Regions from separate parts of the Desulfosporosinus sp. FKA genome, predicted to be linked through region 3. Evidence: riboswitches for the same ligand, from Rfam matches in the RefSeq annotation. Region 3 holds a riboswitch; each other region holds the start of a gene.
What was found. Region 3 has a riboswitch for cyclic di-GMP ahead of B5771_RS01230 (ArsB/NhaD family transporter). Riboswitches for the same ligand answer to the same signal wherever they lie in the genome.
Positions count from the first base shown of each region.

Region 1 (7,833 bases), on a different contig from region 3:
TGGCTCAACTAAACGAAAAAATCAATCACCAATTCTCTGCCTTAAGTGATAGTATGATTATTCAAACAGCTGTCAGTTCCGTTAAAGCAGAATATGCTGCATTAGGCATGAACACAAACAAAATTCAAAATAATTATATTAACAATACGGGTATGGTGATGGTCTTAATCGCTTTAGTCAGTGCAGCCTGTACTATCATGGTAGGGCTTACCTCAGCAGTCATAGCCGCAGGACTGGCACGGGATTTGCGTAAAGGTGTATTTTCAAAGGTAGAGAGTTTTTCTAATTCAGAGTTTGATCAATTTTCTACTGCATCACTGATCACGCGGACTACCAATGACATTACCCAAATACAGACTCTGATTGTCATTCTGATCAGAATGTTTTTTTATGCTCCAATGATGGGTGTCGGTGGAGTGATCAGAGCTCTGGGTAAGAGCACTTCTATGTCTTGGATTATTGCTGTTGCCGTAATTGTGCTTTTAGGTTTGATCTCCATCGTTTTTTCGGTAGCTATGCCCAAGTTCAAATTAATTCAGAAACTTATCGATCGACTAAATTTAGTAACTCGTGAAAATCTCTCCGGGATGATGGTCATTAGGGCCTTCAACACCCAGAGATTCGAAGAAAGTCGTTTTGATCGGGCTAATTCTGATCTGACAAAAACCAACCTATTTGTCAATAGGGTTATGGTAGTCATGATGCCGGCGATGACCGTGATTATGAATGGAGTTACACTGCTCATTGTTTGGATTGGCGCTTCTCAAATAGCCAATGCAGGGATGCAGGTTGGGGATATGATGGCTTTTATGCAGTATGCCATACAAATTATTATGGCCTTTTTAATGCTGTCGGTGATGTTTATTATGATCCCAAGAGCATCAGTTTCAGCTCAGCGGATTGCCGATGTCTTGGAGGTTAAACTTGTTATCGTTGATCCGCAGACTCCAAAAGATTTTGATCCTAAAATTAAGGGCGAATTAGAATTTAGGAATGTTTCCTTCAGGTATCCCGGCGCCGAGGAAGAAGCTTTGCAAGGCATAAGTTTCAAAGCCCTGCCGAATCAGACTACAGCGATTATTGGCTCGACAGGTGCAGGTAAAACAACCCTTATTAACCTGATTCCTCGTTATTATGATGTTACAGGCGGTGCTATCTTCTTCGATGGAATAGATATCCGTGACGTAACTCTGCATGATCTACATGACAAGATTGGATATGTGCCTCAAAAGGGTATTTTGTTCAGCGGAACTATTGAATCTAACTTGCAGTATGCAGATGAATCTGCCTCCCGAGAGGATCTCATCAAAGCTGCAGATATTGCCCAAGCCACTGAGTTTATTAAGGAAAAGCCGGAAGGATTATTGACAGGGATTGCCCAAGGCGGAACAAACGTTTCAGGCGGACAGAAACAACGATTATCGATTGCCCGAGCTTTGGTAAAGAAACCGGAACTTTATATTTTTGATGATAGTTTTTCTGCCTTGGATTTTAAAACAGATGCGGCCCTCCGTAAAGCCCTGAAGGCTGAAACAGGAGGAAGTACGGTCCTTATCGTTGCCCAGCGCATTTCTACGATTATGAACGCTGAGCAAATTATAGTCCTTGAGGAAGGGAAAGTGGCGGGAATCGGGACCCATGATGAATTAATGAAAACTTGCGAGGCTTATCAAGAAATAGCCTTGTCTCAGTTCTCGAAGGAGGAATTAGCATGAGCGTGGAGACCAGGAAGAAGTCATCTCCGCGGGGTCCCATGGGTGGTGGTATGGGCGGCGGTCCCGGTGGTATGATGCAGGGGGGCGAAAAGGCTCGAGACTTCAGGGGCACCATGAAGAAACTATTAAATTATTTGCGTCCCTATCGGACGGCCATGATCTTCGTATTTATTTTTGCCGCTGCCAGCTCAGTCTTTTCTATTGTTGGTCCCAAAATATTAGGAAATGTCACCACACACCTTTTCGAAGGCGCTTTAAGCAAGCTTTCCGGCAGTGGCAGCGGAATAGATTTCAATTATATTGGGAATACGATTCTCCTTTTGGCAGGCTTATATTTTTTAAGTGCTCTTTTCAGTTATGTCCAGGGCTGGGTTATGTCAGGTGTGGCTATGAAAGTCAGTTACCAGTTTCGCAAGGATATTTCAGAAAAAATTAACCGTATGCCCTTGGGTTATTTTGAACGAACAAATCATGGTGAAGTGTTGTCTCGAGTTACGAACGATGTAGATACCCTCAGCCAAACACTAAATCAGAGTCTAACGCAGATTATTACCTCTGTAACGACGGTTCTTGGTGTGCTGGTCATGATGCTCAGTATAAGCTGGCTCTTAACCTTGGTGGCTTTCCTGGTGATCCCCTTGTCCATGATCATTATTATGGTTATCATTAAATATTCACAGAAATACTTCAAGCTGCAGCAAGATTATTTGGGAAATGTAAATGGTCATGTAGAAGAAATGTATAGCGGTCATGTGATTATGAAAGCCTTTAATGGCGAGGAGAAAAGTATTGCGAAGTTTGAAGGCTTTAATAGCAAATTATATAAAGTAGCCTGGAAATCACAGTTTTTGTCAGGCCTGATTATGCCTATTATGAGTTTCGTTGGAAACTTAAGTTTCGTTCTCGTTAGCGTTTTAGGCGGTTGGCTTGTCATCCAAAAATCTATGCAGGTTGGAGACATTCAGGCATTTATTCAATATGTACGATCATTTACTCAGCCGATTACTCAATTGGCCAATATTTCGAATATACTGCAGCAAACAGCAGCTTCAGCCGAACGTGTTTTTGAGTTTCTAGCCGAGGAAAATGAAGTTCCGGAGAGCACCAATCCAGTTAAACTGGAGAGTGTGCAGGGGAGTGTGGAGTTTAGAGATGTACATTTCGGCTACGAAGCAGATAAGATCATTATCAACAAATTTTCCGCTTACATAAAACCTGGACAAAAGGTTGCTATTGTTGGACCGACGGGAGCGGGTAAGACTACGATCGTTAAGCTTTTGATGCGTTTTTATGATGTTAATGATGGTGCAATTTTGGTTGATGGACATGACATCCGCGACTTCAGCAGGCATGATCTGCGTTCTTTATTTGGTATGGTTCTTCAGGACACCTGGCTTTATAATGGAACCATTATGGACAATATCCGTTACGGTCGTCTCGAGGCAAGTGATCAGGAAGTAATGGAAGCGGCGAAAGCCGCACGCGTCGATAGTTTCGTTCATACACTGCCGAAGGGATATAATATGGTACTAAACGAGGAGGCTTCAAATGTCTCGCAAGGGCAAAAACAACTCTTGACTATTGCTCGAGCCATCTTGGCTGACCCGAAAATACTTATTCTCGATGAAGCCACCAGTTCTGTCGACACCCGGACGGAAGTCGAAATTCAAAAGGCTATGGATCACCTTATGGAGAACAGAACGAGTTTTATTATTGCTCATCGTTTATCCACGATCCGCGATGCTGATTTGATCCTTGTCATGAATCATGGCGATATCATAGAGCAGGGGCACCACAATGAACTTCTGGCAAAAGGCGGCTTTTACGCTAACCTTTATAATAGCCAGTTTGAGGCTGCCGAAGCAGGCTGATGAGGTTATAACTTCCTATGGTACGTTAATTCGAGATTAATTGATTAATATTCAAGGAGGCTTTTGATTGCTCAAGAGCCTCCTTGATCTTTCCAGGTTATCTAACGCATTTTCGAACAGAGTTAGGGTTCTCTAATAACTAATAAGACTCCGGCAAGTATTAGGACTGAACCTATCCCAAATGGGAGTCCTACGTGTTCGCCGAGAAAAAGCCAGCCAAGCAAAGTTCCTGATAGGGGCTGGAAGAAGAAAAACAGACTTCCGCTGGCGGCATCGACCATTTGCAGGCCTTTGTTCCACAAAAAGAAAGCAAGGGCAGTAGAAACAATGCCAAGATACAAGATTCCACCCCAAATAGCAGGCTGGGCCATGACGGCGACTGGAATTTGGCTGGCCTGAGAAGCCGCAAAAGGGGTAATAAATACAGTTGCTGTAAAAATCGCATAGGTCGTAACAACAAGTTGAGAGTAAGTGCTGGGAACTCGTTTGATGAGTACAGACATTAAGGCCCAAGTTACTGCTGCAACGCCTAAGATCAGTCCTCCAAGCCGAGAAGTTGTACTAATATCTCCGATACCAACAATGCACAAGACGCCAATGGTTGCCAAGATCACCGAGAGTCCTTTGCGCAGGGTCATTGTTTCCTTTAGCAAGAGGCGGGCGAAAATAACCATGAAGGCCGGGGTTGCCGAGGTAATAATAGCCCCCATCTGAGCCGTCGCCAGTTTTGTCCCCAGAAATTGAGTCCAGATCGATAGGGCATAGCCTGTTATGCCAATCGTCAGAATTAAGGGGACGTCTCGCTTACGTATTCGCCAAGATTGATGGGTTAGGACTGCCATGGCTGAAAGGACGAGGAGCGCGATTATATAGCGCAGCCAAACTAACTCTAAAGGTGGTATGACGGTAAGAACCACTTTGCTAATGACATACATACCTCCCCAAATTGTCGCAGCCAAAGCCAAATAGATAGAGCCTAGTTTATTTTTGGACATTTAAGTTCCCTCCGTCGTCAATCAAATTAAGTCCTTATTCCAGACGGAAGATGTACCCTTCGATCCGTCAGGATAAAAGGGCATCGGGAACATCATTTTCAAACAGTGGCGCTAAAAGCATGCCAATTCACCTCCGTAAAAAGGAAAATTCGCCTTAACAGACCATTTTTCCTTTAACTTTCAAATTTTAATTTAGATAGATAAAACAATCCAATTATATAATGCCTAAGAACGTAAGATTTGTACGTTTTATATTTAATTTGTTTAGAACGCTACTATATATTAGGTACTTAGAAGAATAACATTTTTTGAAATTGATTCGTAACCTTGAAAATTATAAGCATCGGGGGTGAAATATTCGTTATATTTTTATTAATTTCAACTTTTAACTACATTGTTATGTTATAATATACAACAAAAGACAAAGGCAAACTTGGTGAAAGCCAAGGACGCAAAGCCACGGGTCTTTCTATTTGTGGAAGATAGCCGGGTTGCATCATACAGTAAGAAATGTCTTTGTCGTCAAGAAGAGCTGTCTTGGCGATTTTGCTTTCTTAGCAAAGGAGTGATAAGAGAAGTTTAAAGATTCAGAAAGGAGTGAATTGATTGAGTTATATGCAGTTAGTTGTATTTAGATTGGGTGATGAAGAATATGCCCTCGAAATTACGTTTGCTCAGGAGATCATTCGAATTCCGGAAAGAATAACTAAAATGCCTTATCTGCCTTCCTACATTGAAGGAATGATTGACTTAAGAGGTAAGGCGATTCCGATTATTGATTTAAAAAAGCGATTTGGTGTTGGACAATCTGAGAGAAGTGTTGACAGCCGTTTGCTTATTTTGAACATAGAGAATGTAGGAATTGGGATAATTGTGGATGATGTCTCAGAAGTTATAAAGGTCGAAGAACAATCGATTGAAAGGCTTAATGCAGAACTATCAGGTCTCGGAAGTAACAGAGTGCAAGGTGTTGTTCGGATTGACGAGCGTTTAATTCTTTTGTTGAACGGGCTGAATTTTAAGGCTGAAGTTTTAACGAGTAGATAGCAATGGGAGTGGTTTAAAGATGATAGCTTTAGCGGGCGTTGAGTCGTGTAAGTTTATGGCAGAATTTATGGCTGATTTAATACCGGGCGGAATATTGTTCGGAGTTGTTGAACATGACACCTTTGTTTGGGTAAAATCCTCTGAGTCCTTTTCATTAGACATCTTTCAGGTTGGCAAGAGATTAAATGAAGATACAACGACGATGCAAGCAATACAGAATAAGAAGGTTCTAACGCAAAATATTCCCCGTACGGTTTATGGTTTGAGAGTAGTTATCGTCTCAATCCCTATCATCGATGATAAAGGAGACATCTGGGGTGCATTTACTATAGCATTTCCTAAGTTACACCCTGTAGCTGCCGCCTTTGGAGATTTTGCCCCTATTTTAGCCGAGATGTTCCCTGAAGGGGCTTATATATATATGTCAGACTTAACAAAGATTGCTTATGCACAGGCCTCCGATAAATTTGACATGCCGTCAATAGCCGTAGGCTATGACCTAAAGGAAACAGATATTGCTTATCGGGCGCTGCAAACTAAAAAGCCTATTATTGAAGAAATTGACGCTTCTAAATACGGGCAGCCATTAACTATTGCTAATTTTCCCTTGTATGATGATGAACATAAAAATCTCGTCGCCACTCTGGGTATTGTGACACCGAAAAAAACGGCAGTAACCCTGCGTGAAATGTCAATTAACTTAGAAAGCAGTCTTGAAGGTATAGCCGCCGCCATAGAGGAGCTTTCAGCATCTGCGACGGAAATACACACCAATGAAGGGGAACTTAATACGGATATTAAAGGGATAATAAATATTTCAGAAGAGATAAATGAGGTATCGGCTTTTATTAAAGAGATCGCTGATGAAACGAAAATGTTAGGATTGAATGCAGCTATCGAAGCAGCCAGAGCTGGAGATGCTGGCCGCGGTTTTGGTGTAGTTGCTGAGGAGATAAGAAAACTGTCTGCTCAATCAAAGAGCACAGTCCCCAGAATTAAACAATTAACTGATACAATAAAGGAAAAAGTTGAAGAAGCGAGCCGAAAAAGCAATATCTCCTTAGACGCCAGTCAAGGTCAAGCGGCCGCCTCAGAAGAGATTTCTGCAAGTATCGAAGAAATTACGTCCATGTCTATGGAATTAAGCAATCTCGCTAAAAGTTTATAATCATTTTCTGTTTGAGCTAATGCTTTAATTCCTGACGGACCTGTTCAATTTTAGTAGTCGCTGAGACAAGGTCTTCTTTGCTGCTTTTTAATTGACACTTACTCAGATCACCGGCACTACTCAAACTATCGTTGAGTTCAAAAAGGGATGATGTTAATAATCTAGACGCTTCGGTTAAATCAATGATCATTTGGCTGTTCTGGGATGATTGTTTTAGAGCATTACAATTCAGGTAATCATTGGCGGCAAGCTTATATAATTTATCTAATGAGGCTGTTATTTGCTTTTTACTCCTTTCCTTTGAAGCGGTTATCTCTTGATATTGTTTTAAGATGTCTTCCAGAGAATTTTCTATTTCTGTGGGAGTCATAGAAGGATTGGTAATTGTCGGTACAGTATCTGAAAAATCCTGCCAGGCAGATACTCTTTGGTTAAACGCTAATTTCAGAGCAGTAATGGCAATAATGATTACAATAATCGTTATTCCGAGGCTGGTAAGTTTTCTCTGCTTGTTAGCAGCCGTTCTGATTAACCACTGACGTTTCACTGTTCACCCTCCTTTCCTAAAGACCATATCTGTTCTAAAACGGTCTCCATATTCAGTAAAACATATGCTAAAAGCGAGTACCTAATTCAGGCCCTCGCTTTTTTGTGTGTAACAATTACGGATTATAAAAGTTAGGTTCAATGGATATTATATAGTATGCAAAAAATGTATTTATTTGTAAAATTGTTGAGTTTTAAAGAGTGATTAACGTTGACGTTAATGTTATATTAGTGCTAATATAATCTTAGCAACAGTAAGGGAGGATATTGTGGATAACTATAAAATTGACCAAGTTGCTCTCCAATGCGGCTTGACCAAACGAACCATCCGATATTATGAGGAGATAGGGATATTACCGCCGCCTAAACGCAGTGAAGGAGGGACTAGGTACTATAATGAAGAGCACATAGAATTGCTTAAAAGAATTAAGTATACTAAAGACGCCTTAGGCTTATCGCTGGAGGAACTACAGCATTTTATTGCGCTTAGC
Region 1 is NZ_NAHZ01000034.1:358,733-366,565, reverse strand. It holds gene B5771_RS22970 (ABC transporter ATP-binding protein) at 1-1,715, shown strand, start outside; gene B5771_RS22965 (ABC transporter ATP-binding protein) at 1,712-3,586, shown strand; gene B5771_RS22960 (DMT family transporter) at 3,709-4,581, opposite strand; cyclic di-GMP riboswitch class I at 4,998-5,080, shown strand; gene B5771_RS22955 (chemotaxis protein CheW) at 5,197-5,628, shown strand; gene B5771_RS22950 (methyl-accepting chemotaxis protein) at 5,648-6,796, shown strand; gene B5771_RS22945 (hypothetical protein) at 6,813-7,343, opposite strand; gene B5771_RS22940 (MerR family transcriptional regulator) at 7,612-7,833, shown strand, end outside.
Region 1: it holds a riboswitch for cyclic di-GMP, as region 3 does, so the genes downstream of both, B5771_RS22955 (chemotaxis protein CheW) here and B5771_RS01230 (ArsB/NhaD family transporter) in region 3, are expected to answer to the same signal.

Region 2 (7,833 bases), on a different contig from region 3:
ATTCTATTATAGGTACAATTATGATATTCTACTACCAAGTGTATCTAAGATAAAAAGCAAATACCTAACTTATTTGTAGTATTTGCTTTTTATCTTTTTTTACTTTTTGAATCTTTTCTTTACGTTCCTTACTTTCGGGTTGTAAATGCTCAAGACCAACCTCAGCTAGAATAGTTTCGAGAGTTTTAATTTCCTGTGCTGTCATAGTTTCTAAGTTTTCCTCCTATGCTTAGCAAATGCCTAATTAATAAACAATTCGTTGCTTATTAATAGTATAACTCCCGAATATGAAGTAACTGTTAAAAGAAGCTAAGTTTTTGTTTAAGTTTATCAATATTTGCCAAACTCCTGGTCAGTTAGTGAAATTCTTGGAAAACCATTGTTGGTAGCTGCCGCTTCTGAGCGGGCTTGCTCAAAAGAACCATCTTTGCCTAAATTCATAGTTTTCTTTTCAGTCATGTTTTCAAGTATTCTCAAAACTTCCGGACTCAAGCGGTCTATACTGCCCGACTCTGTATTTTGCTTTAGTTTAAACTTCGAAATCATGTCTTGTAGGATAGCTGCTTGGCTGGAAAGCTCTTCACTGGCTGCCGCACTTTCTTCTGAAGTGGCAGAATTTGTTTGAACGACCTGCGATACCTGCATAATACCTAAATTTATTTGCCCAACACCGGTAGCTTGTTCAGTGGAGGCAACGGCAATATTATTAACAAGGTTAGCCACTTTCTCAATACCATTTACAATTTCATTGAGTGCTGCCGCAGTATCACTGGCAATTTTGGTACCACTCTTCACTTTCTTAATAGAACCTTCAATCATATCCGTTGTCTCTTTGGCTGCATTTGCGGAACGAGCCGCCAAGTTTCTTACTTCCTCAGCTACGACAGCAAAGCCTTTTCCGTGTTGACCGGCTCTTGCAGCTTCAACAGCAGCATTAAGAGCCAGGATATTTGTTTGAAAAGCGATCTCATCAATAACTTTAATTATCTTAGAGATATTGGCTGAAGCGTTGTCAATTTCTTCCATCGCCTTCAACATTTCCTGCATCTGGTTATTACCTTGAACGGCATTCGCCTTGGCATTGTCAGCTAAGATGTTCGCTTCATTTGCGTTTTCGGCATTCAGCTTTGTCTGAGTGGATATTTCCTCCAGAGAAGCAGTCAGCTCTTCGATGGAACTAGCCTGTTCAGTAGCCCCCTGGGAAAGAGCTATACTTGAATCAGATACTTGTTTCGACCCCGAAGCCACCTGTTCAGAGGCAGCCGCAATATTGGTCATAACTTCGTTAATTCTTTCGGCCATACGACTAAAGGCCGATGTTAATTGACCAATCTCATCTTTTGTATCTGCCTCAACATTCACATTAAGATCGCCATCTGCCAGCTTATCGGCAACTTTAACCATTTTATTGACCGGATTGCTGATAATGCGGGATATGAAGATGCCAAGAACTATTGCCAGAATTACTCCGCCTGTTATAAAACCTATCATTGTTATTATTGCAGTTTTTCCTGTAGACTGGTTAGAATCTGATGACTGTTTAGCATTATTTGTTTTCAACGTCATAAGGGTATCTGTATTTGTTTGTACCTCATCTCCAATTTGGACGTCCCGGGCACTGGTTAACACATTATACAAATCATCCATATTGTTTGCTTGAATGTCCTTGATCGCTTGTTGCTTAATTACTGCAAAATCGTCAAGGTTTTTAGATAATTTATTGTAAGCTTCTGCCGCCTGAGGGTCATTTATTCCAGTTTTAAAAGCAGCCATAGAATTGACTATGACCTTGTCAAATTCAGTTAATTTATTGATTGCCTCCAGCTTTTTATTGGGATCTTTTTGAACATACGCATCACGTATGGCCACACGTTCTCTTTGATACGTTTGAGCTACACTTGCTAAAGCCGGTAAAGTAGCGGTATGTCGAGAATACATGGTCAAGTCTTCCGCTGTGATTTTCTGTATATTTAAAACGCCTACTGTTCCAACTACTGCAGCAATGATAGCCACCAGAATAAAACCTATGATTAACTTGGGAGCGACCTTCAAATTATAAAACCATTTCATGATGTAATTCCCCCTTCAAGTGCAGACAGCCTCTTGCTTTCACACATAATTTCAATACCGTAGCTTTCGTGTCTTCCTCCATTTCTAAATTATTTTCAATTTCCTCAGTTATTTTCACACCCCATCCTTTAGAAAAAACATTTAGAAAAAAGCAGAAGCAACAATATGTTGCTTCTGCTTTTTTTTCGATATTTAAGCAACCAGGCTGTCATGTTTCAGTTAGAAATTTAGACCCTTTGGCTTTGCGTCTCGCACTTTCGCACGATTTGCCCGTTTTCATATATTTACTTTGTATATACACAGTTATCATGGTACAACAATTAAACCCTTATTTCAATATAAAATTACTTTCTTTGACATTATTCTATTTAAACATAATCGAGTCTCTCCCGCCCTTGCTGTAGTTGCTTAAATATTTATTTTAATTCAGTTAAAATTCAGGTTAATAATTAATAATATTACAAGACATTTAGACATAGCTCTTTCCTGAACGGCCTGGAACAATGTTCGATGCCCAAATTGAAGTCGATTGGAGGGGTTACTTTGCAAAACAACAACAACATAAGATTAGCATTGGATACTATTATGTTTATTAACTTAGTTCTTGTTATGACAGTTTCTAGAGGAGCATTTCATGAAGTAGCCGGTATCGGAATGGGATGTCTTGTATTAACTCATGGTCTAATCAATCTACAATGGGTCAAAAAGGTTTCTGCACGATTATTTGATGCGCAACTTCCAAGCAAAACACGTTTCACCTACTTGATAAACCTTTTGCTATTGGGATCAATGCTGATAACGATAGTAGGCGGTATATCAATGTCGCAAGTATTATTTCCCGGAATTGGTCTTCGTCATTTCAGGCAAATTCATTCACTAACAGCCAACATCTTACTCGTTTTAGTCGGTATTCACATGGGACTTCATGGGCAAAGGCTTTTGTCAAATATCAAACGGATATTTAATACAACCTTTCAAAAAATGATTGGAAGCATTGCAGTATTTCTATTAGTTTCCTTTCTCTTGTTCGGCGGATATAAATTAATTTCAGATCACGTCCCAAATGTTGAGTTACAACAGCAGGCCCCACGCCAACATAACACCGGCAATACTAGAGGACCTCATAAACTGCAACCCCAAAGTGATGGCAGGTTCAAAAATGAGCATAGAAATTTCAGCCCTATTGGTTTCATTTTTAACTCCGTAATAATTTTAGCGGTTGCTGTAATGACGCATACATTTAACACTAGGCATTCTAATAAATAGTTAACCAGGGCCCGCCCCCACTTATAAGAAGTGGGGGTCTTAAAAACTGGAATCTAGCTGCAACTGAAAAAAGTCGAACTTTAGGCTAGGTGAAACTTGTGATCAAGTACACTATTATAACAAATATGAACTGCGAGGCAACCAGATAGTAACACAGGTACCTTTTCCCCGCTCACTTTGAATCTCAATGGTACCTTCGTGGTTCTTAACAATGGACTGGCAAATTGATAATCCTAAGCCACTGCCTCCCCCATCACGTCTGCGGGCCCCATCAGACCTATAAAAACGGTCAAAAATATGGGACAAATCCTGAGGATGAATGCCAATTCCTGTATCTTTGATGACTAACTCTACTCCTTCATCCCCTCCCAAACTGACTTTATCTCGTAAAATCAATTCTATTAGTCCTCCGGCAGGTGTATAACGAATGCTATTATGCAAAAGATTTTTCAATAACCGTTCTATAGCCAAGGGGTTACAGTCTATTCGTATGTCTTTTTCTAAACTAATAATTATGGAGATTTGAGTTTTTTCTGCAAAATCCCCAAGTTCACTGTTCACCCTTTGCAGAATCGGTCCTAAGGCTACAGATTCTTCAAATTGCATGTGCAACCCGCTGTCAAATCTAGCCAATGCTAACAGATTGTCTGTTAATGAACTCATATAGTCCACCTCTGTCAGGCATCCCTTTAAAGCCTGTACGTATTCCTTCTCGCTGCGCTTCTGACGCAGGGTGATTTCCAACTCAGAACGAAGTGCACTTAATGGAGTTCGCAAATCATGCGCAGCGTCATTGACGAACCTGGTTTGAGTCGTAAAAGCAGCTTCTAACCGTTTTAACATTGCATTTAAGACGTCCACCAAATGGTTCAAAGTAGCATCTCGTATAGGAACATCGATCCTCGATGTTAACGTATTGGCATCAATTTTCTTAGCCACAACAATTATCTTGCGTAATGGTTTAAAGGTACTCCACACCAAATAAGCGGAAATAACAGCAACAACCATGACAGCGCCTAAGGAAATGATTAGTAAGATTTTTCGCAGGTTATAAAGCATATCGGCATTATTTGTCACAGGCGAGGCGACTTGAAGTACATAATTTCCATCTTTGCCATTAGGCAAAGGCCAGTATAAAATACGCATTCCACCTTCTTCGGGCCAAAAAGGACGCAGCCAAATAGGCAACGAGGATGCGTTCAAATGCTCGCGATGCCCATGAGACCCGTGACGCCCATGTGAAGGCTCATATGCAGAATTAGAGAAAGACCCGAGGGAGTCAGTAAAACTTTCTCTCCCTTTTAATGCTAACTGCAACAAATCATCGTCTACAGGAAGAACCCCTTGAGTCGAAGAATATACAATCTTGTCTTGGTTATCAATCACTTGGATATATAGTTGTTGCTGCGCTTCCTTACTAGTTGATAATTCTTGAGTCCAACCTTTGTCAGACCAATTGCTAGCAATTGATTGAGCCAAAGAAGTTAGTGATGAGTCAAGGCTGCTTTTCAACAAATAATCCGTTGTCATATAGGAAGCAAAAAGGGCAGCAAAAAGTACCGTAATAAACACACCGCCGGTAATTACGGCAAGACGCAAAGGTAAGCTGTTTTGCCACAAACGCAATCATTCTACCTCCAAACGATAGCCAACACCACGCATGGTTTTGATCCATGCGCGATTGTCAATTAATCTTAGTTTCTTTCTCAAATTTTTTATCTGAGCCTCGATTGTATTATCTGAAGCATCCCAAGGATCCTGCCAGCATTGTTCTGCCAAAGTTTCCTTACTCAGTATCTGACCTGAATGACGGATAAAGACGTCCATCAGTTCATATTCCAGCCTATTTAGCATTACTGAACGCTCACGATAAGTAAGAAGCCTGGTCTGAGGATTAAGTTCCAACGTTCCTGCTTTTAAAAGAGGAGTAATGTTGAAACTTCCACGACGTTGCAAAACTTCTATCCTGGCTAATAACTCAGCGAAGGCAAACGGTTTACAAAGATAATCATCTGCACCAGCCTTTAGCCCAGTTACTCGATCGGATACAGCATCCATAGCTGTTAACATAAGTATAGGAATGGTGCAGTTATTTTGCCTCCATTTTTGCAGTAAATCTTCGCCCCGCATATCAGGTAACATACGATCCAAGATAATTACACCATAATCACGATGGAGATAAAATAGCTCTGCTTCGTTCCCATCCACCGCACGATCAACATGATAACCTTCCTCAAATAAACCGCGCACTAAAATTTCCCCTAAATGAATATCATCCTCCACCAGCAAGATCCTCATCATCGCCCTCCCTCATAGCGAATACATCTCCGTTTTCTCCCCCACCGAAGCAAGGTATGAGAACCATTCCCACATTTATTTGTATAATCATCATAACTCAAATCCAAAGTATGGAAAATAGTTAATTTCTCCTGACCATTAAATGTTTTGAGTTACATATCTTTACTATAGGCTGCTAAACTGAAATTAAGCTGAAGTGAACTCGTTCAGCTAAAGCTGAACATCGAGACTTCGGTGGCCCCCACCGAAGCAGAATACGGGAGACCCACTCCCACTTATAGAAGCGGGAGCCGAAACAACGGGGCCGTGAGAAACTAAGTTTCAACACGGCCCCGTTTTACGATTGGGTAAATTGTCAACAATCAGCCTAACCGCTTGTTTTGTAGAATACTATTACATATATGGCCTATGAATTCGCAAAAAACTAAGGGGAATCGCAAAGCGATACCCCTTAGTTTTTTGTAAGACGCTGATCTTTCTTATGTACTATCCAAGTTTGTTGTCAGGCAATAAATCTTTAAAATTTTCGGCAAACTGCATGGCAACTGTTTGTACTTCCGCCAGCTTTTCCGGTTTTAGCAAGGCAATCATTCTAGGAATAAACTGCATAATATCATCCTGTGTCAAATTGCCTTCCGCCAGCTTCTTAAAGTTTTCAGCAAGTAAAACTTTTGCTTCTTCTACCTTTTCAGCTTGAACTCTTTCTAAAATAAAACTTAAAAATTGTTCCTGTCCGTTATTCATAGTAACCTCCATCAAGTTTATAACATTCCATAGTATACCACAATTTAATCATGTAAAACTTATCATGCTGCAATATTGAGCAGGCACCTTCCTTATTTTAATCTGGGATAATTTACAATTTTGCTTCTTTTACGGATATAGTCATTATTTTATGAGGCCAAGCAGCTAAAACAGCTCCTAATAAGACACAGGCGGCGCCAATATTTTGAGTGAAATTCAAATATTCACCCAAGAAAATATAAGCTAACCCCACAGTCAACACTGGCTCTAACGTACTGACAATTGAGGCTGTTGTCGGTCCAACTTTCTGAAGTCCCCAAAAAAACGTTAAGATTGCTATAATGGTTGATAAAATTGCGATCCCCAAAATGTCCATCCACGTTATAGCAGCGATATTCCATGTAAATCCCTGAATTAGACCCGTTATCCCATAAGTTACACACGCTGCACTTGTAATGACTGCAGAACTGAGCAACGGGCTAACCGAATTTATTATGCGATTACTTGTTAGAATATAGATCGAATAAATTGCCGCCGCACCTAAAGAGCAGAAGATTCCGAGTAAATTCAAACCTTCAAAGCTCACTCCTAAAACAAGGATTAAACCCAAAATGGAAAAAAGTAACCCGCTGACTTTAGTAATAGATAGTCTTTCCTGTTTAGTTGCTAAAGCCAAAATTGTCACCAAAACAGGATATACATAAAAAATAAGAGAAGCCATGGAACTTGGTATGAATTTTACCGCTGAAATGTATAACCCGGCTTGCCCTGCATAAACGACACCGCCAAGTAACCAAAGTCTAAAGAAATCTCGTTTAGTTAAATGCTTCATACTTTTTCCCAAAATAACTAAACTCCAAAAGGCTATCGCTCCAATAAAAAACCGAACAAACAAAACCGTTGCCAAATTTGCTCCGCCTGCAAAAACAAATTTCCCAAATATTGGATAGAAAGCAAAGCCTAATGCTGAAATAATAATTGCAGCAATTCCGCCACCGTGCCCTTTACCCCTCACGTTATTCATTTTGCCACCTCAGTATTTAGTTTTCATCAAATTATACTACCATATATTATTGGATGATGACAATTTAATATCTAAAAAATCCGAGAATACACACGTTTTCTTAAACTTCTGATCGTCCAAAATGAATTAATCACCCATACTGCCCGCCCTGTAAGGGTTCTTCTTTATCAGCCGAAACGATAGGGTCTAAGTAGACAAGGCCTCCCCATATTGCCAGATCACAAAAAAGGAGTGGGGCTAATCCAGGAGAGCACCATAAAATACTCTTCTCCCTAAATGCTTGCCCGCTAGCTCATAATTATGCATCATCAATACATCAATAACGATCCAAATACTTTATATATTAAATTGCACCAAATTAATCCAGATTATGTTATAAAATTCAAACGTTGTAGGATGGGGAATTAGAATAAAAGTCTAATACTTTTGAA
Region 2 is NZ_NAHZ01000034.1:223,091-230,923, forward strand. It holds gene B5771_RS24450 (hypothetical protein) at 65-205, opposite strand; gene B5771_RS22260 (methyl-accepting chemotaxis protein) at 331-2,070, opposite strand; cyclic di-GMP riboswitch class I at 2,263-2,351, opposite strand; gene B5771_RS22265 (DUF4405 domain-containing protein) at 2,614-3,336, shown strand; gene B5771_RS22270 (ATP-binding protein) at 3,451-4,962, opposite strand; gene B5771_RS22275 (response regulator transcription factor) at 4,963-5,637, opposite strand; gene B5771_RS22280 (hypothetical protein) at 6,121-6,378, opposite strand; gene B5771_RS22285 (DMT family transporter) at 6,491-7,402, opposite strand.
Region 2: it holds a riboswitch for cyclic di-GMP, as region 3 does, so the genes downstream of both, B5771_RS22260 (methyl-accepting chemotaxis protein) here and B5771_RS01230 (ArsB/NhaD family transporter) in region 3, are expected to answer to the same signal.

Region 3 (7,833 bases):
ATCGCCTGTACTTGGCTATCTTACAGGCCCGCCGTCGCCAAGAACAAGTTGCTGTCTTCTTTCTGGATATGGATGACTTTAAACTTGTTAACGATACCTTTGGACACGCGCAAGGTGATGCCTTACTTTGTCAGGTCGCTGAGCGCTTTAAAAATGCCTTGCGGCCTGATGATACAGTTGCCAGACAAGGCGGAGACGAATTTATCATTTTATTACCCGAGCTCTCTTCAGAACAGCAAGCTGCCCAGATTGCTCGGAAATTGTTGAAGGTACTAAATGCTCCATTTCAGATTGGCGATCAAGAGACTTATATTACAGCGAGTTTAGGTATAGCTCTTTATCCTGTTGACGGCGAAGATCCGGAAGTACTGATCCAACACGCCGATATGGCGATGTATCATGTTAAAGCTGAAGGTCGCAATCACTATCATTTTTATACTGAAGCTCTTAACCAGCGTTTGTCGGAACGATTAAAACTGCAAAATGAAATACGTCGTGCTTTGCAAAAAGGGGAATTTATTCTGGAATATCAGCCTCAATTTAATCTGAAAGATGAGCAGATTTGTGGTTTTGAAGCGTTAGTGCGCTGGCAGCATCCTGAAAGAGGCCTTCTGCCTCCAAGTAAGTTTATTGCAATCGCCGAAGAAAGCGGCCTTATCTTGCCCTTAGGAGAATGGGTTTTACGGTCTGCCTGCGAACAAAATAAATGTTGGCAGGATTTGGGCTATCCCCCTGTGAGCATGGCAGTAAATCTTTCTGCGCGTCAATTCCGTCAGAAGGACCTTGTTGAGAAGATCTCCCAGATCATTAAGGAAACCGGTTTGGAAGCCCAATGGTTAGAATTGGAGATTACCGAAACTTTGAGTATGGAAGACGTGGCCTTAAGTTCGGAGATCCTTCGGAAAATGAAAGCTATGGGTATACGACTTTCTATCGATGATTTTGGAACAGGATTTTCATCCTTAAGTTATTTAAGTCGTTTTTCTCTGGATGCTCTGAAAATTGACCGCTCCTTTATTTTTTCTCTAATGGAACATCCTGACAGGCAAGCCATTGTTCTGACAATAATACAATTAGCTAAGAATTTGGGACTCAAGGTCATCGCCGAAGGAGTAGAACGTACTGATCAGTTGGATTTTCTGCGTAGGAAAGACTGTGACGAGGTTCAGGGATATTTGCTGGCTAAACCTGTTTCGGCGGAAGAGGCTGAACGCTTCTTTAATCTTGATTTAAAGGAATTAGTGAACTCGGAAGACTCTACCCCACCTGAAGTTAACGAAGGACCCACCTCCAATTGAGAAGCGGGGGTCTTAAAAACTGGACAAATCATAAGACTCTCTCTTCTCCAAGTGGGAGTGGTTCCGGATACCTTGTTATAGAAGTGTTATTCCAGGGATAACTGCAGGGGTATACACTCTTTGCGAAAGCTCGTTGTCAATCATAAAAAGCCCTGCCCCGTCTTCTTTGATAAGTTTCAATTTTTTTAAAACACGCCCCATGTTTTCCTCTTCTTCGGTTTGTTCTGTAATATACCATTGAAGAAAGATTTCGGTAGTATGATCTTTATTTTCTCGTGCAATGTCCATGAGGGAATAGATTGATTGGGTCACGAATTGTTCATGACTTAAAGCGACCTCAAATACTTCTTGGGAGCTGGAAAAATCGTTTTGGGGTTTTGCAATTTCAATTAGTGTGACCTTCCCGCCAATCTTATTGAGATAATTGAAGAAGCCTAAAGCATGATCGCGTTCTTCTTGAACTTGAACACGAAAGTAATTAGCAAAACCGTCAAGATTCTGGGATGAAAAATATGCTTGCATGGCAAGATATAAGTAACCGGAAAAAAGTTCTTTGTTCAGTTGGCCATTTATGGCATGAATCATGTTTTCCTTCTGCATGTGAGTAACCGCCCTTTCTGTTATTAGATAACTTCTTCTTTTAGAATTCTTCTACATATAAGCAATAAATCCTGCATATAAATTATGTGCGTTATAATTCTCCTTACTATTTGTGGTCAACGACAGCGGTGGAATGGAGGTTATTATGTTTAATAAAATATTAGTGCCCACGGACGCTTCTGAGTATTCTCGCCGTGCCTTTAAAATGGCTTTGGACCTTGCTCGGACTTTCCACTCTGAGATTGAGCTGCTTTTCGTAACCTATGTTCCTGAAGCATATTGGGGATACAGTATCGCAGCCAATTTAATTATTCCGCCGGAACAACTAGAAGAGGGAGGAGAGTTAGTTTTAGATACTACCCTCGAAGGAATGGATGTTGATGGCGTAAAAATTACCAGGAAAAAAATTGAGGGGCATCCTGCTGCTCGGATATCTTCTGAAACAGAACGTGAAGAAATCGATTTGGTAGTTATGGGCAGTCATGGCTATGGTCCTCTAGCGGGTTCAATGCTGGGAAGTGTCAGTCAAGGTGTCTTGCAGCGAGTTAAGTGTCCGGTTCTTATTGTTAAATAGACGGACACCATAAAAAGGGTGGATTATCGTTATTCCACCCTTTTTAGATAGTTAAACACTAATTAAAAAGGAAATCCGAGGCGGCGAATGACTGCAAATCCAGCTTTTTTGGCGAGGGGTATAACTAGTCTGCGCACAAAGGGAGAACCTAGACGCTGAGCGAGTGGTATACCAACATTTTTGGCCAAAGGCGGACCGAAGTTTTGGAGAAGAGGTAATCCGATCTTGCGAGCCAGAGGCGGGCCATATTGTTTCATAAGAGAGGGACCATATTGTTTCAGGAGAATTCCTGCTTGTTGCTGCCAAAGGTCTGATGTTTTAGAGACAGAAGATGAAGGCTGTTTTTCGACTCGGTGAGAGTTTTGCTGTAACGATGGGAAAGGTTTGACATTCTCTTGTTTTGCGGATACTTCAGATTTAATGAGAGATGAGGCAGCGGGTTTGGGAGCAGTTCCCTGGAAGGGAATTTGTCCCGGCCGTTGTTGCTTGCTTGAAGTAAAGGTTTGTGTCTGAATAGGAGAGGGAAATGAAGCCATGGGCAAAACCCCCTTTAAAATCTGCGGATGTTTTTTTATAATACACTATATGAAATATATGGAAGAATGTTTAACATTTGGATGGCCGTTAAAGATTTAATTTAATGAATGGCAAAGAGCAAGGAGTCAGGACGTTTTGTCCGGATTCCTTGCTCTTCTTAGGTATAATATGTTTGATATAGGATTTAACAGGTTATTCGGCCAGAGCAATTGCTTCAATCTCCAAGATTGCGTCCTTGGGCAAGCGGGCAACTTGCACAGCGGATCGTGCGGGAGGATTCTCTGGGAAATAGGCAGCATAGGCAGCGTTCATAGCTGCAAAGTCATTCATATCTCTGAGGAAAACAACAGTTTTTACAACCTTATTCAGTGAAGAACCTGAGGATTCTAAGATAGCCTTAACATTATCTAAAGATTGTTTGGTTGCTCCTTCAATATCCGCCACTAATTCTCCTGTTTGAGGATTGATAGGGAGCTGGCCGGAAGTAAAAATAAGGTTGCCGGCTTTGATTCCTTGGGAATAAGGGCCAATAGCCGCAGGTGCATTTGGTGTATTAAGAGTTTGTTTGCTCATAATATTACCTCCTTTTAAAATGAATATTTGGCAAAGGGAAAACACTAACATTAAGTATACTTGATTTATAAGGAATTAACCAACCAAGAAATTGGTACCGGCTGATAGCAGAGATATTAATAATAGCGGAGAATCAGGTATCCGGCCGAAATGAAGATGCTGATCAACATCATGGGGAAACCAACTTTTAAGAATTGGATATAACGAATTTTAAGGCCATTCTTTTCAGCAATTCCAGCCACGATTAGATTAGCGGAAGCTCCCACTAAGGTTCCGTTTCCTCCGAGACAAGCACCTAAAGCTAAAGCCCACCACAAGGGCTGGGTTTGAGCTGGTGTGAGATGACTAAGCAGGGCTAATTTTTGGATTAAAGGGATCATGGTCGCCACGTAGGGTATATTATCAAGAAATGAAGAGAGGATCGCTGATATAAATAGGATTAAAAGGACTGTTAAGAGAGGCTGCCCTCCTGTCAAACTGATACTCCACTGTGCCAGACGATCAAGGACTCCGGTTTCGACAAGCCCTCCGACAAGTACAAATAATCCGGCAAAGAAAAAGAGCGTTGGCCATTCCACAGTTAAGAAGATATCTTCAGGTTCTTCACGGGTCCAGAGCATTAGGAGCATAGCTCCGCTTAAGGCAATGGTTGCGGTCTCTAAATGAAGAAGGGAATGAAAAGAAAAGGCTGAAATAACGAGAGCTAAAACGACTAAACATTTTTTGAGGAGGGCAAAGTCTTTAATCTCATTCCACTCGTTTTGCAGCATTAATTTGCTTTTTAAGGCTTCTTCGGTGATTAACTTTTGGCGATAAATAAAGTAAAAAAGGAACAAAATTACCACAATAATAATGAGTATCACCGGCGCAAGATTAAGGATAAAATCCATAAAACTGAGGCCCGTTTGCCCGGCTATCATAATGTTTGGCGGATCTCCGATCAGAGTAGCGGTACCGCCGATATTACTCATAAGAATTTGACAAAAGAGAAAGGGAATTGGATCAACCTCCAACTCATCAGCAATTGATAAGGTTATGGGTACTATCAACAAGACTGTTGTGACGTTATCTAAAAAAGCTGATAAGATACCGGTAAGGAGTGACAGGGAAATCAGGAGCAGGGCCGGATTTCCTTTTACTTTTTTGCTGACCCAGATAGCTAAAAAGGAAAATACTCCTGACCTGCGGGTAAGATCTACGATGAGCATCATACCAATTAATAATCCCAGAGTATTCCAATCAACGTGTTCAACTGCTTTTTCTTGAGTGACAATCCCCAAGATAATCATTAGTGCAGCTCCGGAAACGGCGATAACTGATCGCGGAAATTTCTCCATAATAATAAATAAATAGCTGAGTAGAAAAATACCTGTAGCAATCCAAATAAGCATTAACACACCTCCGGTAACTAATTTAAATATTTGCTTAAGATAGCGATTGTACATATTCGACTAAAGCTGAACGTCGATACTTCGATGACGAAAGTGTCTTGTGGACACTTTCGCCGAAAGCGCCTAGCCCATAACAAATGCGATCCCGCTGAAGGATGGAAAAAGGGGGAGTCTTCCGCTTAGATAAATATAAAAAGGGAGAGCAGTCCTAAGTACTGCTCTCCCCAGAGAAGTTTTATCTTGTAGTCTGGCCATCATAGCTTAATACTGACTAAACAGCAGCTTCAAGCCTTAGATCCATGACTTTAGCGTCCTTCACTTTCATGAAGTTTACCCCAACCGAAATAAAATTTATAAATATTAACGTAAAACTAGCTATTATTGAAATTATATCAAGAATTGGAAGCTGCCGTCAAGATAAATAATTGCAAATTATTATTTGCGTTCGGCATAACTTTCAGGATAAAACAGCTGGGACAAACCAATACTAATTCGGATAACTTAGATAAGCCATATTGTGTTAACGTAAGGAGGTTACTTGGGTGTTTAAACATGTCAAAGATATGGAATACACAGTTCACGTTGATCGGCCTGACCCTCGGTTCGCAGTACTGTTATTGGAACAGTTTGGGGGAGGCAATGGCGAACTTAAAGCAGCTATGCAGTATTTTTCTCAAAGCTTAGGCTGTAATGATCCGAAAATAAGGGATTTGCTGCAGGACATTGCTGCTGAAGAATTAAGCCATTTGGAGATGGTGGGAGAAGCTCTGGGGATGCTCATTGGACAAGTTGACAATATTCCCAAAGACTTTGCAGCGAATCATATGGCTTTGCTCGGGGGAGGCCCTCTGCTTGTAAATTCTGCCGGAGTTCCATGGATGTCAACCTATGTCAACTCCATGGGAGACCTGTATACAGACCTTTCATCAAATGCCGGAGCAGAATTGCGGGCAAAATTGATTTACGAGCGCCTTCTGCAGCAAACGGATGATGCCGGCGTTAAAGATATGATCCGATTCCTTTTAAGTCGCGAGGAGTCTCATAACTTCTCATTTATGAAAGCCATTGAGACACTGCAGGGATCAGGAGTGAATAAGGACTTCAGAGATTCGGATTTCTCGAAAAAATACATGAATATGTCCACTGGCCAAGGGGATAGCCGCGGGCCATGGAATCAAGGAAACGAGTTTTCTTATGAAGAAAATCCTAACGAGAAATATGGTGGACCGGCTCAATATGGAAAAGATCCTCAGCCAAACGGACAACGAGAAGTGGCACCTGGTTATATGGATCAGACCCGTAACAATCCTCAGTATGCCCAGCCACAACCGCCGAAACAACATTAATTATGCAAAAACAAAAACCAAAGGACGTTCCTGTCCTTTGGTTTTTAAGTAAAGAGATGGTGTTTTGGAAATTCTAAAAGTGAATATTTATGGTTGAACGGATTGACAAGAACCTGCAAATCAACTAATATATTTCGTGTACGAAATATACGTCAACGAAATATACGTTATCGAAATAAGTAAACAAAGGAAGTACGGATGATGGAAAATCCTAGTCAAAGTTATCAAATCGCTAAGCTGTTTCAAGAAATTATGATTCTTTTTAGACACAATAAAGGAAATGTCTTTGAAGAGAGCGGCATTACTATGCCTCAAATGATGGTTATGGGAATATTGGGTAAGGAAAAGACCCTTAAGATTACTGAATTAAGTGGGAAACTCAGCTTATCCAACAGTACCGTGTCAGGGATTATTGACCGTTTGGAAAACATGGGTCTTGTTGAAAGAAAGCGAAGTGAGGAAGATAGAAGGGTCGTGTATGTCAGTGTTTCACCAAAATTTGCCGAGATACATCAACGCTTACATCAACAAATCGTCAAAAATATCTCCGGCGCTTTAAGTACAGCAACATCGGAGGACCAAGAGAAAATTATCGAGGGGTTAGAACTCTTAAAGAAACTGCTTTATGATTACCAGCAATGTCCAATGGATAATTGATAGATTGTTAAGAGGTAGGGGGACGTTCATGATTAAATTGTATAAATCGTTAAGACATTTTTTACCCTATATTTGTGGCGTGATTTTGTTCCTTTTTGTACAAGTGCTTTCGGATTTATACTTACCAACGTTGATGGCGGACATAGTCGATCATGGGATTGTAAATAAAGACATCGGTTATATATTTCAAGTCGGTGGGCACATGCTTTTAATTGCAGCCGGAGGGACTTTATGCGCTGTTGCCGCCAATTATCTTTCTGCGAAAACTGCTGTAGGGTTTGGCAGGCTCTTGAGAAATAGAATCTTTACGAAAGTACAGAGCTTTTCTTTACAGGAATTTGACAAGCTTGGTACAGCGACATTAATTACCAGAACTACGAATGATGTGACTCAAGTTCAGCAAGTCTCCGTTCTAATTTTAAGTATGATGATTTCTGCACCACTTACCTGCCTGGGCGGGATTTTCATGGCTATCCATGAGGATCCAGGTTTAACGTGGGTTCTCTTAGTTTCGGTTCCGGTGCTTTTTGCCATTATCGGAATTGTCCTGACCAGAGGCATACCTCTCTTTAAGTTGATGCAAATAAAACTTGATAAGCTCAATCTTGTTTTGCGTGAAAATTTAACGGGAATACGTGTTATTAGAGCTTTCAATCGTATCGAAAAAGAAAAGAAGAGATTTGATGATGCCAATCTAGACCTTATGAACAATGCTGTAAAGGTTAATAAGATCATGGCTGTACTAATGCCTATGATGATGCTAATTATGAATTTCACTACGATTGCCATCATTTGGTTCGGAGGAATGCGTATTAATAATGGTGCGATGCAAGTGGGTTCTCTGATGGCCTTTATTC
Region 3 is NZ_NAHZ01000010.1:31,810-39,642, reverse strand. It holds gene B5771_RS01255 (EAL domain-containing protein) at 1-1,298, shown strand, start outside; gene B5771_RS01250 (ferritin) at 1,374-1,898, opposite strand; gene B5771_RS01245 (universal stress protein) at 2,044-2,472, shown strand; gene B5771_RS24495 (hypothetical protein) at 2,535-3,008, opposite strand; gene B5771_RS01235 (Rid family detoxifying hydrolase) at 3,202-3,582, opposite strand; gene B5771_RS01230 (ArsB/NhaD family transporter) at 3,699-4,973, opposite strand; cyclic di-GMP riboswitch class I at 5,212-5,318, opposite strand; gene B5771_RS01225 (manganese catalase family protein) at 5,516-6,319, shown strand; gene B5771_RS01220 (MarR family transcriptional regulator) at 6,521-6,976, shown strand; gene B5771_RS01215 (ABC transporter ATP-binding protein) at 7,005-7,833, shown strand, end outside.

Region 4 (7,833 bases), on a different contig from region 3:
GTATCCAGTAATTCTTCAGGGAAACAAGCTCCGCTTGATCCACCCAAATGAACAAATTTCAACGTTTTGCCGCCGGCAATTCCCCCGCCGAGGTCATAAATAAGTTCTCTAAGGGTCGTTCCAAAAGGCACTTCATAAACTCCCCGCTGCACAACATTTCCGGAGAGACACATCAATTTTGTCCCGCCGCTGAATTCCGTCCCCAACGATAGAAACGTTTCTCCGCCTTCCTTAACAATCCAGGGAATACAGGCATAAGTCTCTACATTATTTAAGACGGTCGGCATCATATTAAGGCCCGCATTCTTGATATATGGTGGTTTACGCCTGGGCCTGCCGGTTTTTCCCTCGATTGATTCAACTAAGGCGGTATTTTCGCCGCACACATAAGCTCCTGCTCCTGAAACTACCTTTATATTAAAGTTCAGTCCGGTACCCAGGATGTTTTCCCCAAGGTATCCAGCCTCTGTAGCGTTCTTAACGGCACTTTTTAATATTTTTTGAATTCCGGAATACTCACCACGGCAATAAATGTATCCTTCCTTAGCCCCGAAAATAAAGGCCCCAATTGTCATCCCTTCAATTAACATCAAGGGATCCTCGGCCATAATATGGCGGTCCTTAAACGTTCCCGGTTCTCCTTCGTCCGCATTACAAATCATATATTTAGGCCCTTTTTCCAGAGGAATGGCATAAGCCTGTTCCCACTTAACTCCCGTGGGATATGCCGCTCCGCCTCGTCCAAAAAGATAGGCGTCTTTAATCTCCTGAATAATCTCTTCAGGTTTCATAGTAATTGCTTTTCTTAACCCTTCGTAGCCACCGGCAGCAACAAATTCTTCCACGGAGTCCGGCTTAATTTTCCCAAAACGCGAACTTAATATCTTGGTGTTTCCCATACTGTTAAGCCTCCTCTCTGTAAGATTTGATGACTGCTCTGAGCGAGTCCGGCGTTAAATTGCCATAAACCTTTTCGCCGATTTTTATGGCAGGGGCTATATCGCAGGCACCAAAGCAATTGGAACGTTCCAAAGTAAAGAGTCCATCGTCAGTTGTTTCCCCCGGCTTAATTGCCAACTCTTTTTCTAACATCAGTTCAATACCTTCAGAACCTGACACATGACAGGGACCGCTCTTACAAACTTCAATGAGATTTTTCCCTCTGGGCTTGGTGCTAAACATCCCATAGAAGGTCATAACTCCGTAAACCTTGTTCATAGGCATGTCAAGGGCCTGCGCAACATATTCCACCCACTCCTCGGGCAAATAATTTTTCCCCGAAAGCATCTGTAGTTCGAGCAGAATTTGAATAAGGTCTTCTTGAACATATCGGAACTTTTCCAAAACCTCTTCGACTTTTTTCATTTGTAATACCCCTTTGTTTTGTTCTGCAAATAAACAATAGATATTAATTCATAATTATTTACAATATTCGTTCTATTATCCGAAACACGTTTTCACTATGTAAAACAAATATTAGCTTATCGTGCTAAAAATAACAAGTATTTTTGCCAAAGTTCTAATTTGATTATTATTCACACTTTATAGTTTTGTCTGATTTCGGATTTATAGCAGTACTCAAATTTTTTACTTCTCTTATCCGCCTCAATGCCAATATGATACTCTTCAATATTAAGTATAGACCAGCCCAAATGTAATATATCCACCTTTATTTCATTAAAGTTTATCAAGTAAATTGACGATAAAGAAAGAAATCGATATTTGTACTAATATATAAAGAGAGGTTTTTATGTCAAAAGATTATGAATTCTTTATTGACGGACACCCTAGTATCTATAAAGAAAGTAAAAGGCAACTGAAAATTTATTTTAGTGAACCTGATAAAGGAGTAAATCAAGAAACAGGATTACTTCTTTTTATACCTGGTTTTGGGGGCAATGCTAGTTCCAATATATATAAAAAAATGCGATCTGAATTCTCAGACGCATACAATTTAATAACTGTACAATGCGACTATTTCGGATGGGAATTTATGCAAAGTTTCGATATCTCACAATTATCCTTTGACACGAACTATTTGAAAAGAATCTTTGCACATTCTGAAATAAATGAACTAATGCAACAGAATATTATTGATATCTATACACTTCTAAATATAAGTAAAATTTACAATAACCATTCGCTATATTGTAGTATGCCATTAAAAGAAGACCTAACAAATTTCAATGATATGGGGTTAATGCAGGCAATTGATAACATTACTGCTATATTCGTTGTGATTGATATCTTAAAACAAAATCTATTAGATTTTAATCAGGGTAAAATTATAATTTATGGCCATTCACATGGAGGATATTTAGCATATTTGTGTAATGCCTTAGCTCCATTTTTGGTCTCACATATAATAGACAATTCAGCTTGGCTAATACCCGGATATTTATTTGGTTATCGAACTGAGCACAAAATAATTAATGATGTGCAATTAAATGTTTCTTATGATTACTTTGTGAGTAAAATTCCATATGATATTGAAATAGTATCCCTTCCATTATTATATCAAAAATTTAAAAATGACTGTAAAATTATTTGCTACCATGGAGTTACTGATAATATGACAAGCTCTTCGGATAAAAAAACATTTTGTAGTGAAGTTGATAATTGTTTGTACAATGAAATAACGTTAACCGATGTAGACGGGGAAATGATAAAATCAACGGATCATGGTCTAGGTGCTGATTTTATAAAACTATTCAATTCAACTTACAAAATAATTGAATCTGCAAATGCCAAAAAAACAATACCAACTTCAATTAGTTACAAAACAAATAAATTTATTTATCAGATTGATTACAGTAGTGGGAGACCATTAGTTCATGTTTTAAATGCACATTAATTTTCCCTGATATATTTATTATCAAGGGAGCGCTCCAAGGTGATTCTGAAATTCTGAAGGTCATCGATTTTATCCATCAGATACGTCCCTTTCTTATGATTTCGTTTGGAACTTTTAAGCAATTTTACCTTTAGCTGAACGAGCTCACTTTCTCGGAAACTTCTTAAAGATCATTTGCAGAACTTGCAAAGAAGACCATAGTTATACTTTCAACAAAATAGCCAAATCATTCAATATAACCAACTACTCAGTTACCCCAATGGAGGTTAAAAAGAGTTTCAGAATTCCTATCAAGGAACCCTGAAACTCTTTTTGACTAGTTCTAATGAACTTTCTTTTGGAACAAAGTTTTAAACTAATGTATAAATTGAGCGAACATGGCCAGACCGCTGAACAAGATAACGCTTAGGCCAAATTTTTTAAGGGTCGGAAAATCAAGGCGAACGAATAACTTTTCGCCGATCCAGTAGCCTAAGAAAATGACCAGACAGGCAACCAAGACATTGAAATTGAGGTATTCCAAGTGAAACGTTTGAGCAAAATAAGACATACTTAGGGTTACGATGTTTGAAAGGAGGAAAAAGCGTGCCAGGCTGGCTCTCACCAGCTCTTTATCTTCACTCAGCGCTATCATGCATAAAACCATCGGCGGTCCGCCCAGGCCGGTTGTGGCAGTCAGAAAACCGCTTATAAAACCAAGAACAACCTTAAACAATCCTTGGCGGCGGATTTTAATCCTGGAACTTTTAGTCATGAGAATGGAACTCGCTATAAGAACAATGCCAACAAAGCCTTTTAAAAGACTCTCACTTATAACCCTCATAACATACAAACCGGGAAGTATCCCCATGATGCTGGCTGCAAAAGGGAGGATCAACTGACGGAACCTTGCTTTCCCGGCCGTTCGGCAAATCATAATTACACTGATCAGTGTTGAGGTTACCAGCGTAAACATTACGACTTCCTTTGTGTCTATAACCAAGGTAAGCAAGGGGGTCGCCAGCAAAGCATAACCAAACCCGGTCAAGGTCTGTAAAAGACTGGCCAGCAAAACAACCAGAACTATATAGAGTGTCGTCAACGTTAACACCCTAGATCATCTCCTTTATATCTGCTTGAACGCTCATGCTTTATATCATACACCAAGGAGTCTATGAAAGTCATGGTTGACAATTTAGTAAGGTACCTTTATAATTCTATTCATAAGGTACCTTACTAAATATTAATTGCTTATAGAAAGCGAGGATTAATTATGACTAACAATGAGTTAGACTTATTCGATCAATTTGTCCGCCTTGAATGGCTCCTTCACCGCTATCATCAACACAACCACAGGCACCATGGCCCTATGGGGGACTCTCATCGAGGCCAAGGCCGGGTTCTGGCACTGCTGAAGTTAAAGCCGGAAATTAGTCAGAAAGAACTCTCCGATATCTTGGATATTCGCTCCCAATCTTTGGGGGAATTGCTGGCAAAATTAGAGCGAAGCGGTTTTATCACCCGAACCCCTTCCCAGACTGACCGCCGTGTTATGGAAGTACGTCTGACGGAAGCGGGAAAAACGGTATCTGACCAAAATGAACAGCAGGGAGATCCTGAATCCTTATTCAGCTGTCTAAATCAAGAGGAGCAATCAGCTCTCAGCGACTATCTAAGTCGTATTATTGATAAGTTAGAACAGCAATTCGGAAATATTGAACCCGGAACACATTGGCATGGACATGAACATGGACATCCGCCTTTTGACGGCAGGGGTTTTGGCCCGCATTGTGACCGGAGAGGCGGTCATCCGCCCTTCCATGGCGGACAGTTTGCCCACCATTTCGGCAGAGAAGAGGGACGGTCTCCTTTTGATCCCAGAGAGTTTGGCCAAAATCCTAAGACTGAAGATAAACCAGATAGTTCAAATGAGAAATAGATTATAGTCAAATCTACTGCTGTACGCTAATAAGTTTCTGATAAGTCTCGGTATGCAGCTCTAAAAAACCAGCCCTCTGCCTACTTAATAGGTCAAAGGGCTGGTTTTTTAAGTTTTAAGTCATCGTCTTAAAGCTCTCAAACTATTTGCTTTCAAGAATCTAAAGATTAGGCCAGTCTCTTTTTTAGGAGAAATTTCACTCCTAGTTTCCAAATTAGGCTCATTTACCTTCATTCGATAGGTATGCACTAAACTATCAGCATCTAAGCCAAGAAAACGTGCATAAGAACGCAAATAGGCTATTGCGTATACTCCTCCCGGAAGGATTCCGAAGTTCCCTTCTTCTAAAGCTTGTAAATACTTCGTCCGAATTTTGGTAACTTCCTCAACGTCTTTTAACTCTATTCCTTTTGTTTCTCGGGCCTTCCGTAATTGGTGGAAGACATCATCCATATTTAAGCCTCCGGCAACCTGGCAATCATGGCAGGATCTTTCCTGCTTTAGACCCATAGCTTTGCGTCATACCTTTTCAGATATTTTGCCTTTTTTCAGAACATTTTTCGAGATAAGATAACTTAAATGGAGATTTTATGTATATTGGGAAAACGCAGTTACAGAATGTCGTAATTTTGAGAATCTTCTCCTGAAGTATTTTAACACATTTGTCAATAATTTTAAATACATTTTTACCTGAACATCGGAACTTCGGTGGCAAACGTGTCCTGTGGACACGTTCGCCGAAAACTCCTAGTCCATGCCAAATGCTATTCTACAATTAAAGAGCTAGCTGTAAAATCCGCTTTTGTACATCATTTGTAAATACGCCCCCATGGTAACAAATAACGTTATCAATATCAAATTGAGCTAGTTTCTTCACTGACGTATTCGCTTCATCAAGATCGTAAGTAGCCGAGGGATTAGGTCCCGCTAATAGACCGTCATCGGCAGTAAGGGCATCTCCGGTCACCAACGTTTTAGTTGCTTTATGATACAAACAGATATGACCGGGAGTATGTCCTGGTGTATGGATGACGATAATTCCGCCGCAATAGGGGAGTTCTTCACCATCTTCAATAGTTCTGTCAACCTTAGCTTTCGGAGGGTTGGAAAATACCGCTTGAAGTCGTTTTCGTTGTTCTTCCGGTAACGTTTCAAAGAGTTTAGATCGTTTCGCAGCATCCGCTTTAATCAGGGGCTTATCCCCTTGAATGTACGGCTTTTCAACCTCATGTGCTAATACTTCAACGTTTTGTTGTGAACAAGCCAAGATTTCCGGTAAACTACCAATATGATCAATATCTTGATGAGTTATAATAACCTTGGTCAAGCGATCAAAGGAAACCCCGGTTTTTTCAATAGCCTCCTTAATTTGTGGTTCTAAACCCGGGAAACCGGCATCTACTAGAATTACAGAGTCTTTATCCCAAAATAGTGCTGGATAAATGGTTGTTTGACGCCCCATGAGATTAACTGTCAGTTCAAGGGCTTCAACGCCGTTTGCAATTTTCAATTCTCTCAACCTCCATTGTTACTCTAATTGGATCTATAATAATAACATACAAGCAAAGTTGCAAGGAGGTAATAAAAAATGATAACGATCGGCAACAGCTTCCGCCGCATTTCTCAAGCCTGGTTCCTTCTTCTAAGTTTAACAGCGGTCTTTGCGCTTCTCTATCTCATTTCCGCCCTCTTTCCCAGGCCAATCGACCCTTCCATAAGCAAGTATTTTTCTTTAGCTTTAGCAGAGAAGGCCAGAATATACAATTACGCTCCCCGTATTGTTTATATCGTCCATTTGTGTTTGCAGATCGGTTTTTTAACCTGGCTGCTCTTTAGTACCAGAGGACGCATTTTGTTTCAGCGTGTCCGGAATCTTAGCCGAAATTATTGGGGAGTTTCCGTCCTTTCCATCCTTGCCATATGGCTTGTAAGCACTTTAATTTCTCTGCCTTTCTCATATTACAGCGGATACTACTGGCAGAAAATCTGGGGTTTTAGTACCCAAAGTCAAGTTGCTTGGTGGATTGATTATCTAAAAAATACAAGTATTGATCTTGTTCTCTCATTGGCAGGAGGGATTATTTTCTTCCTATTGGTCAATAAAATATCCCGCTATTGGTGGTTAGTCGGCTCACTGTTGTTTAGTCTTTGGCTCGTTGTGGAATATTTCTTTTGGCCCATTGTCGTATCCCCAATTTTCAACCATTTTGAACCTCTACCTAAGTCAGCCATTACTTCCATGGTTAATGAACTTGCACATAAGGCAGGATTAAACGTTGGCTCTGTTCTCGAGATGGATGCCAGCAAACAAACGACCTTTGCCAATGCCTATTTTACCGGAGTAGGCAGTACAAAACGAATTGTAATTTATGATACTCTGTTAAAAAATTATTCCCTTCCCGAGATCAAAGCTGTTATTGCTCACGAAATGGGACATTGGCGTCATAACGATGTTGCCCACGGACTTTTGTTGGGAATGGCAGGCGGTTTTATCGTTTTTAGTATCTTAACCTTTCTCTTAAAGCCATGGCTGCCCAAAAACTCCGCTAAACCACCAGAGCTCTGGGCCGCCTTGCAGCTTGCACTTATTCTCCTCCTTTTTGTAAGCAGCCCCCTTCAAAATGCCATTTCCAGACAAATGGAACGAAATGCCGATTATTTCTCCTTAGAGCTAACCGGCAACCTTCCAGCGGAAATTCAACTTCAGGAAGATTTGGCACGCAATAGTTTAGCTGATCTAGACCCTCCAGGGTTCATAGTCTGGTTTAGCTATGATCATCCGCCGACCTTAACCAGAATCCACGACCTTGAACGAGAGTATCGACCCTAATTGATTCTTTCCTTCAATTAAATATCAAAAACAAAGGCCAACATAACGGGAAGGTTGAGGTTAGGGTTAAAACTGAAAACAAAACTTTACCCCCACCGAAGCAGAGTACGGGGGACCGACTCCCACTTATAAGAAATGGGAGTCTTACGATTGGATAAAATCCCGATATAAATGCAACGTGGAGAGCTTAAACCCTCCACGTTGCAAAAATTAATGAACTCTAATTCGCTG
Region 4 is NZ_NAHZ01000032.1:274,447-282,279, reverse strand. It holds gene B5771_RS18285 (NADH-ubiquinone oxidoreductase-F iron-sulfur binding region domain-containing protein) at 1-899, opposite strand, end outside; gene B5771_RS18280 (NAD(P)H-dependent oxidoreductase subunit E) at 904-1,365, opposite strand; gene B5771_RS18275 (DUF2920 family protein) at 1,751-2,854, shown strand; gene B5771_RS18270 (sulfite exporter TauE/SafE family protein) at 3,210-3,944, opposite strand; gene B5771_RS18265 (MarR family transcriptional regulator) at 4,107-4,772, shown strand; gene B5771_RS18260 (helix-turn-helix domain-containing protein) at 4,893-5,225, opposite strand; cyclic di-GMP riboswitch class I at 5,235-5,325, opposite strand; gene B5771_RS18255 (MBL fold metallo-hydrolase) at 5,548-6,282, opposite strand; gene B5771_RS18250 (M48 family metallopeptidase) at 6,361-7,602, shown strand; gene B5771_RS18245 (LysM peptidoglycan-binding domain-containing protein) at 7,813-7,833, opposite strand, start outside.
Region 4: it holds a riboswitch for cyclic di-GMP, as region 3 does, so the genes downstream of both, B5771_RS18260 (helix-turn-helix domain-containing protein) here and B5771_RS01230 (ArsB/NhaD family transporter) in region 3, are expected to answer to the same signal.